DNA from 3 places in the Lysinibacillus sp. NPDC056232 genome. Region 2 is predicted to be linked to each of the others. Evidence: riboswitches for the same ligand, from Rfam matches in the RefSeq annotation. Region 2 holds a riboswitch; each other region holds the start of a gene.
What was found. Region 2 has a riboswitch for cobalamin ahead of nikA (nickel ABC transporter substrate-binding protein). Riboswitches for the same ligand answer to the same signal wherever they lie in the genome.

Region 1 (6,121 bases), on a different contig from region 2:
GCCATCGCATTTTTTGAAGCTTCTTCAGCAAATGGATGAGAGGCATCTACAACTAAATGGTATCCTCGCTCCGTGATAATCGTCGCCATTTCCTCCGCCGTTAATCGACCGACTAAATGAGGAAGACCTACTTCTGCAAGGCTTGAAGCGGCTGAATCAGTGACGACCGTTGCAGTCACAGCATAACCTGCTGACTGTAGTTCAAGTGCTAGATTTCTGGCATCGCTCGTCCCCGCTAACATGAAAATCATTTCACTGGCTCCTCTTCATGGTGATGATCGTGATCATGGTGGTCATGTCCATGATCGTGGTCATGATGGTGATGATGATGCGCAGGTCCATGCACTGCCGCATAAGCACGATAATTTTCTAAATCTTGCATACCTGTTGATGTGCCATTCACAGCTTGCTCAATACGCTCCAATAGCACATTTTGTAAACGCTCATGATAGCCAAAATAGTTGGCAATTTGAATAGCACAATCAGGATATTTTTCGTTAAATTGCTTACACATACCATTCATTCGTTCCATTAGGATACCCGTGAATAAAAAGTATGGTAGCATAATGACTTTTTTAGCACCCAGCTTCACACAGCGCTCTATTCCTTCTTCAACACGAGGATCTGTTACGCCCATAAACGCGCTTTCTACATACTGAACCGGGAGTTTTTCCCATAACAAACGTGTAATTTTATAAAAATCACCATTTGCATATGGGTCACTACCGCCTCGTGCAATTAATAAAATGGCAGTATCCTTATGTTCTTCTTCCGCATTAAAGCCGATTTCTGCTAAACGATCTTCTAAAATCGCAAATATTTCTTCATGGATACCGATTGTTTGACCATATGTGAACGTTATATTCGGATAATGCTCACGCGCATGTTCGATTTCTGCTGGAATATGCATTTTTGAATGTCCAGCATGAAGAAGGATAATCGGAATAACATGCACCTCTGTAGCACCCTTTTTCACACAGTTCGTAATACCTTCTTCAATGTTTGGCGAAGCGAATTCTAAAAAACATGTTTCTACTAAAAAGCTATCATCAATACGAGGTGTCATTTGCTCGATAAACGTGCGTACCTCGTCATTCCCTGCTGCTAAACGGCTCCCGTGGCCGACAAATAAAATTGCTTTCATCTCATTACCCCTCACTAGTCGCCGCATGGAGCTGGCTCAACTTTTATTTTTGAAGACATATCCTGATACGTAAAATGTAGGATCTTTTTCACACGCTTGAAGTATTTAAACAAACGTTCATTTGGATATGCATTTGCTTTATATTCTTCGATAATGTCGGTGATCAGCGGTATTAGCTGTTCAGGTTCTAATCCCTCAACAACAGGCTGGGCCGCATGTGCTGTCCGACCAACCGGCTTGGCACCAATAAAAACATCAAATTTACTTTTACGATAAACAATGCCAATATCATCAAATACGGCTCGATAACACGCCATACCACAGCCATTAAAGCCAATATTTAAAGTTTTCGGTAACGCCATACCACCAAGCTTTTCTTGAATCTCTTCTGCATATGGAATCGAATCGGTTTTTTCTCCGTAACAGAAATCACAAGCCTTTAACGAAAGTACCTCACCAATTGGTGTTAGTAAAAAGCCCACTTTACGAAGCTTTGCTGTAATTTCTTCAGGCTCAGACGTTGGAATTTTCAAATGAATTTGATGGTCTGGTGTATACTCCATCGTCCCTTCCTCACCAACGACCTCAGCTAACGTCATCATTTGTTGAGGAGTAAAGAATTTATTGGCTACCCCTGGACTTACAGCTAATTCAAAAATGGATTCGATTTTTTGTTGAACAAACTTAGGTGAACTTTTCACAGCGCTCGTTCCCTTCACCATTGCCAGAGCTGCTGTCGCCAATTCAAGTGATGATTTTTTAGGCTTTGGTTCAGGTGTTATAGCTAAACTGGGTTTTATACGATTGGCATTGGGATCTGTCGCAAAATCATTACGCGCAGAGCCTGTTTCTTGATTCATGGCCCACGGTTCATTTTCTTCCTTCAGTCGTTGATGTGGTCGTAACGGCTGTTTTTCTTCACCAAGTGTATATTTGCGCTGATAACCCCGTGGCGTAATCATTTTATTGTCGTAGAAGAATGTTGTTGAATTCCCGATAATAACAGTTGTTAACATGCCGATATCATGTTCAAGCATTTCTGCTAAAGTTGTCATCGTAATTTCTTGTCGTTCTCGATATGCGCTTTTCACAAGTCCAACCGGTGTATCTGGCGAACGATATTCTAATAAAATTCGTTGTGCTTCTACGATTTGTCTCGTACGACGTCCACTTTTCGGGTTATAAAGAGCAATAACAAAATCCGCCATTGCTGCCGCTTCTACTCGTTTTGCAATTAAATTCCAAGGTGTTAAGTGGTCACTTAAACTAATGGTACAGGCGTCATGCATAATGGGAGCACCTAGTAAACTGGCACATGAATTAATAGCTGAAATACCTGGAACAATTTCTACCTCGATACCAGTTGCTTCTGTCCAGCCTAGCTCGATTAATACCTCATACACTAATCCTGCCATTCCATAAACCCCGGCATCCCCACTGGAAATGACCGATACGATACTTCCAGCCTCTGCTTGACGCACCGCTTCTTGAGCACGTGAAACTTCCTCTGTCATACCAGTACTAATAATCGACTTTGCACTAACTAAATCCTGAATCAGTTCAACATAAGTTTTATAGCCTATAATCATATGACTTTGTTGTAGTGCTTCCACAGCACGAGTCGTAATATGTTTAAAGTCTCCAGGGCCAAAGCCAACTACGAAAATCTTACCTTTTTGAGCCATTTTGTTACCCCTCTTTCTCCTTTTCAATACCTTTAATGGCTGTTGTTTGCGCTGTACGCTGCAACAAACCTTCACGCAATGTAAAAACATGCTCATTATGTAACGATTCATGATTTAAATCTTGTACGAGTGCCTTCGCATGCTCCGTTGTCGACACACGGTACCAATTCCCCTGAGGATAAGCGATGACAACACAAGCATCCTTACACCTACCATTACAGCGGGTCCTTGTTGTATGTATTTCCTGATCAAGCGCTAGCAACCGTATTTCATCACGAATTGCCTGTGTAATATCTTCAGCATCTTTTTTCATACAACTACTACCATTGCATATAAAAAGATGTGTTTTCATCCCCTCTAAATTCCAAGTTGTCATAGTTGTTCTCCCCTCATTTGCTTTTAGGAAAAAGAAAAACCTTTACTCTAGTCGAAGAGTAAAGGTTTAGTAGAAGCCAAATAAAAACGAATATACGGGTACTCGCTCTCGCTTCAACTTCTCCCTCCGAAAAGTTTGCATGCATTATCACATAAGCAGGTTTCCTGACTTAAGCTTCCTTTTACTTTCGCGCCTTCCTAGTTTTCACTAGTGGCATCCGCGATTTCATCAGCTATTACAGTAGCGGGGGCTGTATCGGATTCTCACCGATTTCCCTATTATCTTGAAAATATTCAAGCACTTATGGATGTTTTATATGAATTTATATTATATCAATTATGCCTCGGCATAATTGCGTCCGGAATCGGCTTTGTGCTTGCACAAAGAACTTATTTCCGATTCCGTGACATCCGCCGGAGGCTTTAACTTCTTTCAGCAGGTGTTTGGAACCCGCTGAAAAGTAACTTAAATCTGCATTCATCTCACTACCTATAGAGGTGGGAGACTTCTGCTGAAAGAAGTTTAATGTAATAGAAAACTGTTTCTATCATATCTTATTATTTAAAAAATTCAATATTTCTTTTTTAATTTGTGACAATTTTTTTAATATTTCATAGCAATATGTGAAATCTTTATCTATTTATCAGAATTTTCGACATAGAATCTCAATTTAAAATTTTTTCATAAAAAGTATAGCATATATATGGAAAATCATGTTACACTTTGTCGTGAAATCTCACAACTTCATCTTTTTTCGGTGCGAATTGTTCATCATTTCGCTTAAAAGGGAAGCCGGTTCAAGTCCGGCGCGGTCCCGCCACTGTACTAGGGAGTTTTATAGAGAACGTCACTGTCCAAAGGATGGGAAGGCCTATAAAACGTTGAACTAAAGCCAGGAGACCTGCCGAAAAATATGTGATCGTTTCAACCTACGAGGATAGGTGTGCGGCTGAGCAGATTAGAATTTTATTTGCATTTTTAGCTATGCACTTTTCCACAAACGGAGAAGTGTTTTTTATTTTCATTCAAAAGAGACCCCATCTCAAGGTGGCAGATGAGTACAGATATGGTTCCGGCTTGGTCAAAACATCTACTGAATGAAAATAAAGCCTCCGGCGGATGTCACGGATTTTCAAAGGAATGAAATGTGCTGGCACAATTCAAAATCCTGACGCAATTACGCCAAGGCGAAATTGTTTAGTTCGCATACTAATTCGAAAAATTTTAATGTGAGGAGGAGAGATATTTGAAATTCTCAGGTTGGAAGCTTAGTTATTTCTTATTGGCATTTTTATTCGTGCCAAATCGTGCATTTGCGATGCATATTATGGAGGGCTTTTTGCCAATCGAATGGGCGATTTTTTGGTGGGTCTTATCGATTCCATTTATTATTTTAGGATTACGTTCTATTCGTAAAACTATTGATGAAAATCCTGAAACAAAAATGATATTAGGGCTATCGGGTGCTTTCGCCTTTGTGCTATCAGCTTTAAAAATCCCTTCTGTAACGGGAAGTTGCTCGCATCCTACAGGAGTTGGGCTTGGGACAGTTCTTTTTGGACCATTAGCGATGAGTGTTATCGGAACAATCGTATTATTATTCCAATCTTTACTTTTAGCCCATGGCGGACTTACAACTTTAGGTGCTAATGCCTTTTCTATGGCAATTGCTGGGCCTATTATTGCTTATTATGTTTTTAAGGGCTCACAAAAAATGGGGTTATCATTTTCAGTAGCCGTCTTTTTAGCAGCAATGCTTGGTGACTTAGGTACATATGTTGTCACTTCTGTACAATTAGCTCTTGCCTTCCCTTCTGAAATCGGAGGCTTTATGGCTTCTTTCACAAAGTTTGCTGGTATTTTCGCGTTAACGCAAATTCCTCTTGCTGTTAGTGAAGGCATTTTAACAGTGATCGTTATGAACTTCTTGAAGAAATACAATGTGAGTGAATTAAAAGCTTTACGTGTTTTCTCAGCAAAGGAGGCTCACTAACATGAAAAAAAATTTACTGCTCTTAGCAATTGTTGTGTTGCTAGCAATCTTCCCACTTTTTATTCAAAAAGGCGCCGAATTCGAGGGTGCTGATGGCGAAGCGGAGGCAGCAATTGGTGAAATAGATGCTAACTACGAGCCATGGTTTGAAAGTTTTTGGGAGCCACCAAGTGGTGAAATAGAAAGCTTATTATTCGCACTACAAGCTGCTATTGGCGCTGCATTTATCGGCTATTTCATCGGCTTAATGCGCGGCAAACATAAAGAGGGTTAAGCGATGTTACTCATTGATAAGTATGCTTATATGAATAAACTAGCGTCTGTTCATCCGCTAGAAAAAATGACGTTTTCCCTTGGACTGCTTCTATTGTCACTTATCATGAGAGATGAACGAATTTCACTCATTACATTTATTGTGATGAGTGCTTTTATCATTTTAGGTGCAAAAATCCCTGCTACATATTATGCAAAATTACTATTGCTACCCGGGTTTTTTTTACTATCAAGTCTAGTATCCATTTTAATTTCTATAGTGCCGGCAACAAGCACGCTGCCTACAAACATTTGGTCATTTTCTCTTCATCATTGGACAATTTTTATCGGCAGTACGAGCTTATTTACAGCGCAACAGCTTTTTTTCATCGTCCTTGGCAGTATAAGCTGTTTGTATTTTTTAATTCTCACAACATCAGTCCAATCTATTTGTTACGTCCTACGACAATGGAGACTGCCTACTCTATTTGTAGAGCTAGTAGAGCTAACGTATCGTTTTATTTTTATCTTTTTAGACAGTATGCAAAAAATTCATCTTGCTCAACAGGCTCGACTAGGTTACAGCTCCCCTATGCAGTGGCTTCGCTCGGTTTCACTGCTGATTGTTGCTTTATTTGTCGAGATGTTCCAACGAAGCCGTGAGCTAAACA
Region 2 (6,121 bases):
CCCGTCGATTTTGCCATAACCGGAAGAGATTGCATAATTGCTTGACATAACATTGACTTACCACTACCGCTTTCACCGATAATCCCTAATATACGTCCTTTATTTGCAGTTAAATTAATAGCAGATAGGATTTCCTGCTCTCCTATTTGCACATTTAAATCTTTGACTTGTAATAAGATTTTTCTTTCCATAGCTATCCCTTTCAATGACCAACTTTCTTGTTATGACCAGATAAAATAGTAAATAATAGGACTACGATGATTATGGCCGCACCTGGATAAAGCATAAGCTCAGGATGTAGTCGAATATACTGTTTGCCCTCACTAATCATCATTCCCCACTCAGGAGTAGGAGCTTGAACACCTAATCCAATAAATGAAAAGCCAGCAATTTCTAAAATGACTTTTCCTAAATCGAAAGAAATAATAGTCAGCATCGGCGCCATTATATTTGGCACGAAATGACGTAGGATTAGCTTCACTCCTGAAGTTCCACTAATTTTTGCAGCTTTTATAAATTCTTTTTCATGAACGCTTATAAATAGGCCTCTTAAAATTCTTGAATAATAAATAGTTTGAGTAACAATAAGGGCCAATAAGACATTTCTTAAGCTTGGACCCAAAATACCTAGTAGTCCAAATGCAAGAACAAGTGTTGGGAAAGCTAATAAAATATCACAGATGCGAATAAATAAATAATCAATGATCCCTCTCTTAAAAGCCACTATTGCCCCGATACATATAGCAAAAAAGCTTGCTATTAATTGAATGAATATAGCTGACCCTAAAGAATAGCGAATACCTAACAATATACGTGAAAGTATACATCGACCTAAATGATCTGTGCCGAGAGGATATGCCCATGATGGTTCTAAAAACTTCTTAGAGACGTCTACTAAAAAAGGATCATTCGGCATGATCAACGGCGCAAAAAGCCCCATTACCCCAATAAATGTGAGAAGAGTTATACTAGTCAATTGTTTACCGTTTAAACTATGTAATTTAATCACTCTACTCTCTCCCCCTCACCATCATTAGCTGCGGGTCAAGAACTCGATGTAATATATCTGTACATAAATTAGCAAAAACATAGATGATAGCAATTATTAGAACATAACATTGCACAACTGGATAATCCCTATTAATAATTGATTCTATTAAGTAGCGACCTAAACCAGGCCAGCTAAATACCTGCTCGACAATAACTGCCCCACCCAATAAATTCCCAAGTGTCATACCAAGCATCGTCGTCAGTGGAATAGCAGCATTTTTGAAGACATGTCGACTGAGAATAACAGATTGTTTTAACCCCCGTAAATGTGCATACTGAACATAATATTTTTGTAATTCTTCTATGACACTTGTACGAATTGCTTGAACAAACAACCCAATAGTTGGTAATGCCAAAGATACGGCTGGTAAAATTATATGTAACATCGTCCCTTTACCATTTGTCGGGAAAATGCCAAGCTTCAAACTAAATAAGTACAGAAGAAAAAAACCTACCCAAAAAGTTGGGATGGATACACTGATAATAGATAATAAGCTTACAATCTTATCAAATACGGAATTTTTATAAAGAGCACTTATAATACCAAGAGGAATACTAAAGCAAAGAATACACACAAATGCAGCTAGGGCTAATTCAAAAGTTGCCGGTAGTTTTTCTACTATTTCTTGAGCAACGGGTAATTTACTCACAAACGATGTACCAAAATCGAAGTGTAACACGCCTTTTAGCCATATAAAATATTGAATAGACAAAGGTTGATCAGTGCCTAATTCCGATCGTAGCGCCTGTATTGCTTCTGCTGTCGGGGCGACTCCTGACAGTCTAAGTATGACCTCCGCTGGCTCTACTGGAACAAAACGAATAAATAAAAAGGTCATGATTGAAACCCCTAGTAAAACAAATGGTAATGTAATTACTCGTTTTAGACAAAAAAGCCAAGTTGATTCGTACATTTTTTCATCACTTCCCAAGTCTTCATAGTGCAAAAAGAGAGGAGTCATAATAGACCCACTCTCTTTTCATTCTCTTACTTTACATCCATTTGAGCATAAGGAATATCATATTCAGATGCACGGGGGTTAAAATCTTTCAAATATTTATGGTAAATAACATTATTCGTTTCATATGAAATTGGATAAAATAATGCTTGGTCATGGAACATTGTTAAAATATCTTTATACAATTGCACACGTTCCGCTTCATCTGTCCCAATTAATAATTGATGTATTTTGTCATCAATTTGTGTTGCATTTTCTAGGCCTAATTTCGCTTCATAAACACCATTTGCATTCGGTGTTGCTGATTCGTTTGCGAAGCTGTGTGGGTCTGTTGGTGGACCGTTTGTGCGCCAGAAATTAATATCTACTTGATTATCCATTAATTTTTGGAGCCCTACCATTACATCAGCGCCTTCAAGTTTTAATTGAACGCCTATTTTAGCTAATTCCCCTTGCATTAATTCTGCCATAGGTTTTTGGATAGCATCTGTGGCAATATAGATTAAATCTAATGTAAGAGGTTGCCCATTTTTAGAACGGATTTTATCACCATTTTTTAATGTCCAACCTGCTTCATCTAATAACTGCTCGGCTTTTTCTGGATTAAATAGGATTGGTTTTAACTCAATATTGGCATATGGAATAGCATCCCAAAACAGTGTATTGGCAACCTTTTCTGTACCATGGGTAATACTTTCAACCATTTGTTCTTTATTAACAGCGTATTGAATAGCCTGACGTACTTTTAATTCTGCTAAAGGACCAGATTGTGTATTAAAAAGTAATGCACGTGTAGATAAAGGTTCAGATACAGCCGTTTTGTATTGATTGCTGTCTTTTAAGAAAGTGTAGTTATCTAAGCTAATAATGCCACGACCATAAATTAAGTCTAATTCTTCATTTTCAAATGCCAGTGAAATAGATTCTGAATCTGGTATAATTTTCACTTTTACTTTGTCTACTAGTGGCTTTTCACCCCAATAATGTTCGTTGCGGCTAAAAAGTGCATATTGATCTTTTTTATATTCGGTTAATACCCATGGACCTGTTCCAACCGGAGCTTTAATACCTTTATTTGTTGCATCTCCCTCATGGAATCCGTTATCCCCTAAGAAGCGAAATGGTCGCACAAAAGCCAGTTCATTTAATACAGGGTAATAGGGTGCATCTAATTGAAGACGAATTGTATAGTCATCTTCTTTCACAACATCTACAATATGATTCACCATTCCCATCCAAGAGTGTGTATCACGATCTGCTAAAACTGCATTAAAATTACGAATAACATTATCTGCATTAAAGACTGTCCCATCAGAGTATTTTACATCTTGTCTAAGATGAAATATGTAAGCTGTTTTATCGTCAGAAATTTCCCAGCTCTCCGCTAATTTCGGCGATATTGTCCCGTCATCGTTATATTCTACTAATGATTCATATACCATTGCTTGCGCAGTCATTTGGTTTGGTAAATAGGTATGCGGATTTAAAGGCCCTATATCTAGCGGCCAGCCAATTGTTATCATTTTTCCTTCATTATTATTTTTGCTAGAAGTTTTACTTCCATTACCTTCACTCGAGCTTGAACAGCCTGCTAAAATCGATAACATCAGTATTAGAATGAACGGTAATAATTTTTTAAAAAATATCATTATGATTGCTCCTGTCTATTCTTGGGTGTTAGAAAATTAAAATATATATGTTTCTCCACTATACTTCTAACTTGAAACACAAAGTAATCGTCATTACTTTGCTCTCGCTTTATTTACACCTCACTTTGATGTAAATTACATAGATTAGAAAAAGACATAAAAAAATCCTTATTCCACGTGAATAAGGATAGAAAAACTCATTATTAAAAGCCTTCCATCCATCTCCCTATCTTTCGTAGATCTACAATGAATCATACTACAAGCAGGCATTCTGGCTTATGAATCTCCATTTTGCTTCACCTTCCCGAGTACTTACTCAGTGGTATTTGAAACAAAACTCCTCATTTACAGCTGCGGGACAGCATGGGATTTACACCCATTTTCCTTTAAATTAAGTGAAAAAGTTTTTTCACTCAAACTTGTAATGTTACATATTAAATTTTGTATTAAACATAACACGCTTCAAAGATACACGTCAATTTTATTTTCTGAATATAATAAAGTTTTGCGATTTTTAAACAAAGATATGTATGTATATTCCACAAAAAAAGCCATCACACACTAGTGAGATGGCTTTACTTCTATTGTTGATGTTTTTTTAACATTGAATCTGTGAAAGGCTGAGATTGTCCCTTTGGAATACTTATTGTTTGCCACTCAGAACCCTTTACTTGCTTAGCAATGTAAACGATTTGACCGACATGTTGTGAATAATGGGACATTTGTCTTTCAATCGCATCTATCACGGAATGTCGTTCTCCCCTTATCGTTACAAACCCTTGTAAATCAGCTTCCGTTAATTTTTGTAAAGCATCTAAAAATACTTGCCAGCCCTTTTCCCATACTGTCATTACCTCTTCTTTTGTCTGAAGGCTATCCATAAATTCATCATCACGATTTCTCGTTGATTTCTCACCATCTGTCGTAAGAAAGTCAGTCCATCTCGATATCATATTTCCACTAACGTGTTTTACAATCACTGCGATACTATTTGAATCTTCATTATACGCCCAGTGCAATTGGGCCTCTTCCAGTTGGTCGAGTGTTTTATCGCCTAGCTCTTTGACACTTCTAAATCTTTTCTGGACAACATTTAAATACGTTTGCGCTACTGTCATTGTTGAACCCCCCATCCCTTTTCTACTATTTTAATATAGACTGAATGAGATGTGTCATTTTGGTAACTAGTTGTTGCCAAAAATAAAGTATTACTTACTCACGAGGGATTTTTTATCACCACTGATCGCTCCCCCCTCACCAATCGAGCTTTAGCAGGCAGTTATTTTCCACATTACTTCTTTGCATTCTCTGAATTTATGTGTGGGATAAATTCCCTTGCAAGAGCAACCATTTTTTCTTGTGCTTCCTGTTGATCACCATTTAATTGATAGCCTATTTGATATGCATAGCCATTATAATACGTATAAAACTCATTGGCTTTTGTACTCATTTGATAAATACGCTTGTCTGCCTCATCATAATTATAGTATACATACGCGAAACCTTTATCTGGTGTCATCGCATGATAATACAAAGGATTCATAAAGTTCAAACCTACATTCCTGATTTCCCCTGAAAACTCCTGACTATCTTCCGTAACTTTATAGTTTACTGGATTATGATTTACATTTGTTACTGTCAAAATAATATATTGACGATCCACTCCAGTGAGAGACTTTTCTTTATAACTAAATTGAAATTGCTTTTGCAGGCTACCATCTTGCATCTCTGATGTTACCGCATAGACCTCTTGTATATTTGATTTAAACGGAAGATCTTCAGGGTCTATTAAATGGACAGCATTCCCCATAGTAGCTGCCACTGCTTGCATAGCCTCGAAGCCTTGAAGCGGTGCATAAAATTTGATATTTTCGCGGTGAATAAATTGATCTGCTATTTGAAAATACTGACTGAACGTTGTCTCTGTTCCTTCAACTTCTGTTTTAAATAAATCAGTGAATGATTGTTTTTCTTCTTCATGAAGTATTTCTGTCGTTAAATGATCCATCGGTTTCGAAGCTTGCCATGCAATAAATAGTAAGATAGAGCATGTCATCATGACCGCCAGTGCACGATGCGGCCAAAGTTTTTTTGATGGATACGGCTCTTGCTGAACCTGTTGTCGAACCTTTTGAATGATTGCTTCTTTATGTGCTGAGACATCCTTCAATACGTGCATTGTATGCTTATCCATGGAAAAGTACCTCCCATTCAATATGCTGTAAGTCTACTTTTAATAATTCCTTCCCTTTCTTTAAACGAGATTTAACGGTACCCTCAGGAATTGCCAGTAGTTCTGCTATCTCCTTGATCGTCATCTCCTCCAAATAAAAATAGACAATTGCTTCACGTTGCTTTATTGGTAACCGTAAAATGGCTTCATCTAAAAGAGCTTGTTCATCTTGACGAATGAGTGTATCTTGTAAAACAGTTTTTTGTTTGGCAAAAAAATTATGCTGAAAT
Region 3 (6,121 bases), on a different contig from region 2:
TAAAATATCCCCAAAATCCATATTTAAAGTTAAATGATAAGAACTCGTTTTGAAAAATGATTGATCAAAACGGGTTAATTCTTTGTGAAATACTATGCGATTTTTATAATAAAGTTTGATCATTTCTACCTAGTAATTCTAAAACAATCGCGCCCGATTGCGGTATAAATATTATATTTTTGCTAAGACAGAGTTAACAAAATCGGTTTTTTCTTCTGGATATTTGTGCTTATTATGGGTCGAGACGTTGAAAGCTTACATTTCTTTTAGAGAGATCCTATTCTACTATGGATTCTGTTATTTTCTCATCTTAATTTTTAATCGCCAACATCGAATTTCCCCTGTGATTTCTAATCCTTGTTCCGCAAAATGGCCCGTTTGTTGAATTGTCATAATCCATCTTGACAATGCAATTGTATAAAACCTTTTTACAAATTATCGGACTTTATTACAAATGATCAATCTTTATTTTAAATCTACAGGAGAGAAGATGTAGTAAATGTACAAAATAATTTATCGTTATCTTGTTATTGATTGCTTAACTTCCTGGCGCAAAGATTTAGTTGCTTCCACCATGTTTGCCAAAGCGGCAATTGTTTCAGTTTCTTTTCTCGTTTTTAAGCCGCAGTCAGGATTTACCCAAAATTGATTGCTTTCAAGAACTTGTAAACTATCTCTCATAATACCGAGTATTTCTTCCTCACCCGGTACACGAGGACTATGAATGTCATATACGCCTAATCCAATTCCTTTTTTATAAGGGTTTACTTGAAGTGAAGAGATAAGCTCACCATGGCTTCGAGATGTTTCAATTGAAATAACGTCCGCATCTAGTGCACTAATTGGTTCTATGAAATCGTTAAATTCACAGTAACACATATGTGTATGGATTTGTGTTTCATTTTTCACACTAGATGTGGCAAGTTTAAAGGCATTTACTGCCCAATCTAAGTATGCCCCCCAGTCTTCTTTTCGGAGCGGTAAACCTTCTCGCAGGGCTGGCTCATCCACTTGAACAATGGAAATACCTGCGTTTTCCAGTGCTTCAACCTCTTTGCGAAGTGCTAGTGCAATTTGATAAGCAACATCTTTTCGTGAAAGATCGTCTCGCACAAATGACCAATTTAAAATGGTCACAGGGCCTGTCAGCATTCCCTTCACAAAACGCTTTGTTAAACTTTGAGCATAAGCCGACTCTTTCACTGTTATTGGTGCTGCCCAAGCGACATCTCCATAAATAATAGGAGGCTTCACGCAACGTGAACCATAGGATACAACCCACGCTTTTTCCGTAAATGCAAAACCGGTAAGTTTTTCACCGAAATACTCTACCATGTCAGTGCGTTCAAATTCACCATGGACAAGTACATCAATATCTAGTTCTTCTTGAATGTCAATCCAGCGTTTTGTTTCTAGTTCAATAAATGCTTCGTATGCTTCGTTCGATAATTGTTTTTTTCTCCATGCATTTCGATTCCTTTTGACCTCATCAGATTGAGGGAAACTTCCTATTGTTGTCGTTGGGAATAGCGGTAACCCTAAAGCTTGCTGTTGAATCTTTTGGCGGTGACTAAAATCACTATGTCGTTCAAAATCTTGAATTGTCACTGTTTGAACTGCCTGATGGATCACCTGGTTTTGACGAATCGGATGATTTTTTAGGGCTTCAATCGCCTTCATACTTTCTGATAAGTTATGAATCGTGCTACCATCTTTGTCTCGTCTAAATTTAGTTACCTCAACGATTTCTACGATTTTTTCATCAGCGAAGGAAAGTGCATTTTTTAGAACAGGATCGAGCTTATTTTCAAGAGAGGTCGTTATTGGTACGTGTTGTAGGTTGCTAGATGGTTGAATCCATAATGCTACAGCATTACTTAGTGTTTCAATTGCCTGAATCGTAGAGTTTACCTCTGCTAGGTTTGAACGCCAAATATCACGGCCATTAACAACACCAATCGCTAATACTTTATCTTTAGGAAAGCCAAATTGACGAAGCGATTCCATATTCCCTTTATAGCCATGGACGAAATCTAAACCAAAACCTTGAACAGGGAGTGCCATTATTGCTTCATAAGAGGTTAATGCTTCAAAGTATGTTTGAAGCATTATTTTCGCCTCTGGCACTGCTCCAGCTAGTTGTGCGTATATTTCTTGTACAAGCTTTATTTCTGTCTCATCTAATGTAGTTACAAGGGATGGCTCTTCTAGTTGAATCCAATTGGCACCTGCATTCACTAATTCTTTCAACACTTGGGCATAGAGTGGTAGTATGGCCAGTAAATATTCAACTTGTGTTACCTTGTTATAACCTTTCGTTAGTTTGCAAAATGTATAAGGACCAATTAATGTCGGCTTTGCGATAATGCCGTATGCTTCTTTAGCCTCTAAAAAATCTGCTAAAACTTTGTTTTCCGTTATTTGTAATGTTTGTTCTTCAAATTCTGGCACAATATAATGATAGTTTGTATTAAACCATTTTGTCATTTCACTGGCCACTGCTGTTTTGTTCCCACGTGCTATGCTGTAATAGGTATGTAAATCTACCTTTCCACCTTGCCAGTTAAAACGCTTAGGTACTAAACCAAACATCACGGCTGTATCTAACATTCTATCGTAATAAGTGAAGTCTCCAACTGTTACCATATCTATGCCCAGTTGAAGCTGTTTTTCTATCCTAGATAATCGGATATTCTTTATTTTTACTTGAAAATCTACTTCAGAAAGTTCATGTCGCCAAAATGCTTCTAATGCTTTTTTCCATTCACGATCTTCCCCAATGTATGGGTAGCCAATTAGTGTACTTGTATAAGTCATTTCAATCACCCTTTCAGAAATAATAAAAAGCCATTCTCCTTCTAGGAAAATGGCTGCATGTTAAATTTGTCAATGAAAAAACAATACGAAGAAGTGTATACTTCCGCATAGGTCATTCGTTGTCGCACAGTGCCTGAATGGTCACTTTTCACCACCTATTTCCACGTAGGTATTTGGTGTGTACTAGAAATTGGCAGGTCTCCTGGCTTTTCATCAACACGCCTCACTGCCTTCCCAGTTTCCCAGTGGCATTTGTGATTTGCTCCGAATTACAGTTGCGGGACAGCGTCGGATTTACACCGACTTCCCTTTTAAGCCAAACTATCATTTGGCACCAACTCTTACACAATATTCAATTATGCTCCTACTATAACATATATTTCAGAATAGTAGAAATTTTTTCTTAAAAATTTAAAGGATTGTACTAGTCATGTTTTAATCAAAAGTCCAATACATTCTCGATATTTACTTCGTACCTCTATATTTGAGCATAGATAGTATTCCAAGAATCGGTCCAATCGCTAATATGGTAAAGACCCATTCCCAACCAATGATTCTCTGAATAATAGGGATGAGATTGATAGAAATTATAGTAACTAGGAAACCAATACATATTTGAAAAGTAAGGGCTGTACGTACATACTCAACTTCAGCTATTTCTGAGACTGCTGCAGAAAACCTTGCATCATAGTATCCCCCTTTAAAATAAGATTGAATAATGTCATTATACAAAAAAAATAGAAAACGAATCCACCTCTTGTTCATATAAAGAGATTAAAAGCGCTGATGCAAACACTATAGTTCCAATCCAGTCGACTTTCGGCGCACCTTTTTGTATTCAATGAATAACTGCCTACCACAACTTTTTCAAAGTTACCCCTTTTATTAAATCTCCGGATATTTAATTTTATTTTTATTTTTTTAGTAGATAAATATCGCAAATCCTTTTAATAACAATTCATATTATAGATATTGAAAGGAGGGAAATTACTATGTCTGAATATTACGGCAGTGGTTCTGGTTCAGCATTTGCGTTAATCGTTGTTCTATTCATTCTATTAATTATTGTCGGCACTAGCTTTATAGGTTTTTATTAATACCAAATACCACCTTTCATGCTCATAACGTATAGGATCATACAAACTAATCCTATACACCTCCCATTGTTAAGGGTCACTTTCCTCCGATGACCCTTTTCATCATTTTCTTATTCTGCGTTATTCCAGACAGTAAGACAATGCATTTTATACTGTCGGTAAACGAGATGGCTGGCAACTAAAATGTTCGTCGATAGTACTTAGAACAATGAAGATTTCTTTAAAAACTAAAAACATGGAACACTGCCTAAAAAAAGATAGGCAATGTCCCATGTTTTTCTATGCATGAAAGGAACATGCATGCTCATCTCATCATCGTCTGCACTTTAGCGATTGAATTGAATCGATTAACTATCTGAAAGATTTACCTTTTGATCTAGTTCCAAAGGCAAAAAAGCATATTCTCCGCTTCTAATAACATCACATTTACGAACTGGAATAGGTTGTTTAAAGATGGGTCCATCTAATACTGTAGTATGGAATTCTCCACCTTCTCCGCATGGGTCAATCCCTCGGGCTTCAAGCTCTTGCACGTATTCGTGGGTTAACGTTCGCCCTAAATCGTCCTCCCGCATACCTAAAGATAAATTAACAGTAACAATGATTGTAACAAATCCTAGGTTTATGAATTCATCGACAACTTTACGATGATTCATTTCCCATAAAGGCATGCCTAGATTTAAACCAGCATTTTTCGTAACCTTGTCGTGCCAGCAGCCATGTTCAGGCATATCTAAGTCCCCTGTTACTAAAACTTCTGCACCTTGTTTTTTAGCTTTTTCTAAAAGACTCATAAATATTTTTTCATAATCTGTCCAGCTTGCTGCTGCAGTATAAACTGGTAAACCTATAGAATTAGCTTGAGCACGTATGAGTTCCGGTGGCATTCCGTGAGATCTGGAACGATTCCCTTCTTCCTCCATCATGACAATTAGTCCTATCGCCTCTCCAACCTGCATTGCTTTATATAAAGCTAAGACACTATCTTTTCCTCCGCTAAATGAAGCGATAAATGGATGCCCTTGAGCATTATTTTTCCAGTCCACTAATTCTGTCATTCCTATCTTTCCCCTTTTATTCTACTAACTTTTTTCAAGCTCTTTCTCAGGATAACATAAAAACTCATTTGCATTTATTTTTGCAAATGAGTTTTTGAGGTAGCTTTCTTTTAATAACTATTTGCCACAAGACATTGGTATATCGCCATCATCTCTCGTTTATTTAACTCACGAATTCGATTGAAAATGGGAATATCGGCCACAGCCTCCGTTCGCAAGCTTTCAGCCACAACATCACTTACGTTGCCAGTTAGCCATGTTTGCACATCTACGCCATCGACCATTTCCTTACGCCCTTCATCATTGATGCCACTTTCATAGCAACTTACACATGGTACTGATAATTTATAGACGCCATCATGGAGATTATCTTCTGAAATGACTTTCTTCCCATTACAGAATGGACATTTATGACTTGCTTTTATTTTATTAATTTGTGTAACAATTTTTTTGTAGCCAAATGCTTCATAAACGTACGTTAATTTTTTGTATTTTCCATTCGTGAAATACTGATCAATAATGGCTTCTCTCGTTTCGTCAATATGGGCGAAATCACAGATTGTAATTAGATTTTTGCTGCTTATGGCTTCGATATTATCTTTTATTTTGTCCCAGAATGGTAAAACATTTTGTAGGACGATTTCATATCCAGCAAAGCTTGCGAGTTCTAATTCCAGCATTTTCAACGACACTTGTGTTTCTCTAGGAAGTAAGGAGACATCTTCCGTAAGAGTCATATCGCCGCCTACAATAGCTTTTAATTTTTCAAGCTCTGGTAAGTTCCCTACCGTTTTTATGACCTGATCGATCGGTTGATGAATAATTTCGCGAATATCAGTGTCTCCAAACGTTAGTTTTTTCTTATGGTTTAGCACCGCTCCATGACATATTGGACAGGCAATCATTTCTTTTGATTCTTTCATTTGCTCTTTAATAATTGATTTCGAAATAACGATATAACGTCCAAGGATAAAATTAAAACCTTCCCATTTTTTTGAGGACTTACTTGCTTTATCATAAAATGATTTTTCCCAAAAACCATATAGGAATGTATGTCTTTCTTCCTCTGTCATGTCATTGTAGCTTTTACTAATATCTTGACCCAGTTCATTTTTAATCTCATCAAAAAGGAATTGCAATTTTGGATAT

Region 1: linked by a shared signal. The riboswitch ahead of ACFCYJ_RS03440 (energy-coupling factor ABC transporter permease) and the one ahead of nikA (nickel ABC transporter substrate-binding protein) in region 2 are both predicted to bind cobalamin.
Region 3: linked by a shared signal. The riboswitch ahead of metE (5-methyltetrahydropteroyltriglutamate--homocysteine S-methyltransferase) and the one ahead of nikA (nickel ABC transporter substrate-binding protein) in region 2 are both predicted to bind cobalamin.

Annotation. Positions count from the first base shown of each region.
Region 1 covers NZ_JBHJTF010000003.1:38,952-45,072, reverse strand. The annotation lists gene cobK (precorrin-6A reductase) at 1-251, opposite strand, end outside; gene ACFCYJ_RS03455 (sirohydrochlorin chelatase) at 248-1,144, opposite strand; gene cobJ (precorrin-3B C(17)-methyltransferase) at 1,159-2,829, opposite strand; gene ACFCYJ_RS03445 ((2Fe-2S) ferredoxin domain-containing protein) at 2,834-3,205, opposite strand; cobalamin riboswitch at 3,343-3,525, opposite strand; cobalamin riboswitch at 3,944-4,128, shown strand; gene ACFCYJ_RS03440 (energy-coupling factor ABC transporter permease) at 4,452-5,198, shown strand; gene ACFCYJ_RS03435 (energy-coupling factor ABC transporter substrate-binding protein) at 5,200-5,472, shown strand; gene cbiQ (cobalt ECF transporter T component CbiQ) at 5,476-6,121, shown strand, end outside.
Region 2 covers NZ_JBHJTF010000005.1:114,051-120,171, reverse strand. The annotation lists gene ACFCYJ_RS06025 (ABC transporter ATP-binding protein) at 1-191, opposite strand, end outside; gene ACFCYJ_RS06020 (ABC transporter permease) at 203-1,009, opposite strand; gene nikB (nickel ABC transporter permease) at 1,011-1,964, opposite strand; gene nikA (nickel ABC transporter substrate-binding protein) at 2,039-3,658, opposite strand; cobalamin riboswitch at 3,903-4,096, opposite strand; gene ACFCYJ_RS06005 (DUF1572 family protein) at 4,240-4,776, opposite strand; gene ACFCYJ_RS06000 (hypothetical protein) at 4,950-5,852, opposite strand; gene ACFCYJ_RS05995 (RNA polymerase sigma factor) at 5,845-6,121, opposite strand, start outside.
Region 3 covers NZ_JBHJTF010000002.1:46,959-53,079, reverse strand. The annotation lists gene metE (5-methyltetrahydropteroyltriglutamate--homocysteine S-methyltransferase) at 520-2,817, opposite strand; cobalamin riboswitch at 2,993-3,171, opposite strand; gene ACFCYJ_RS02300 (hypothetical protein) at 3,283-3,582, opposite strand; gene ACFCYJ_RS02295 (YjcZ family sporulation protein) at 3,810-3,914, shown strand; gene ACFCYJ_RS02290 (Dph6-related ATP pyrophosphatase) at 4,262-4,972, opposite strand; gene ACFCYJ_RS02285 (ATP-binding cassette domain-containing protein) at 5,083-6,121, opposite strand, start outside.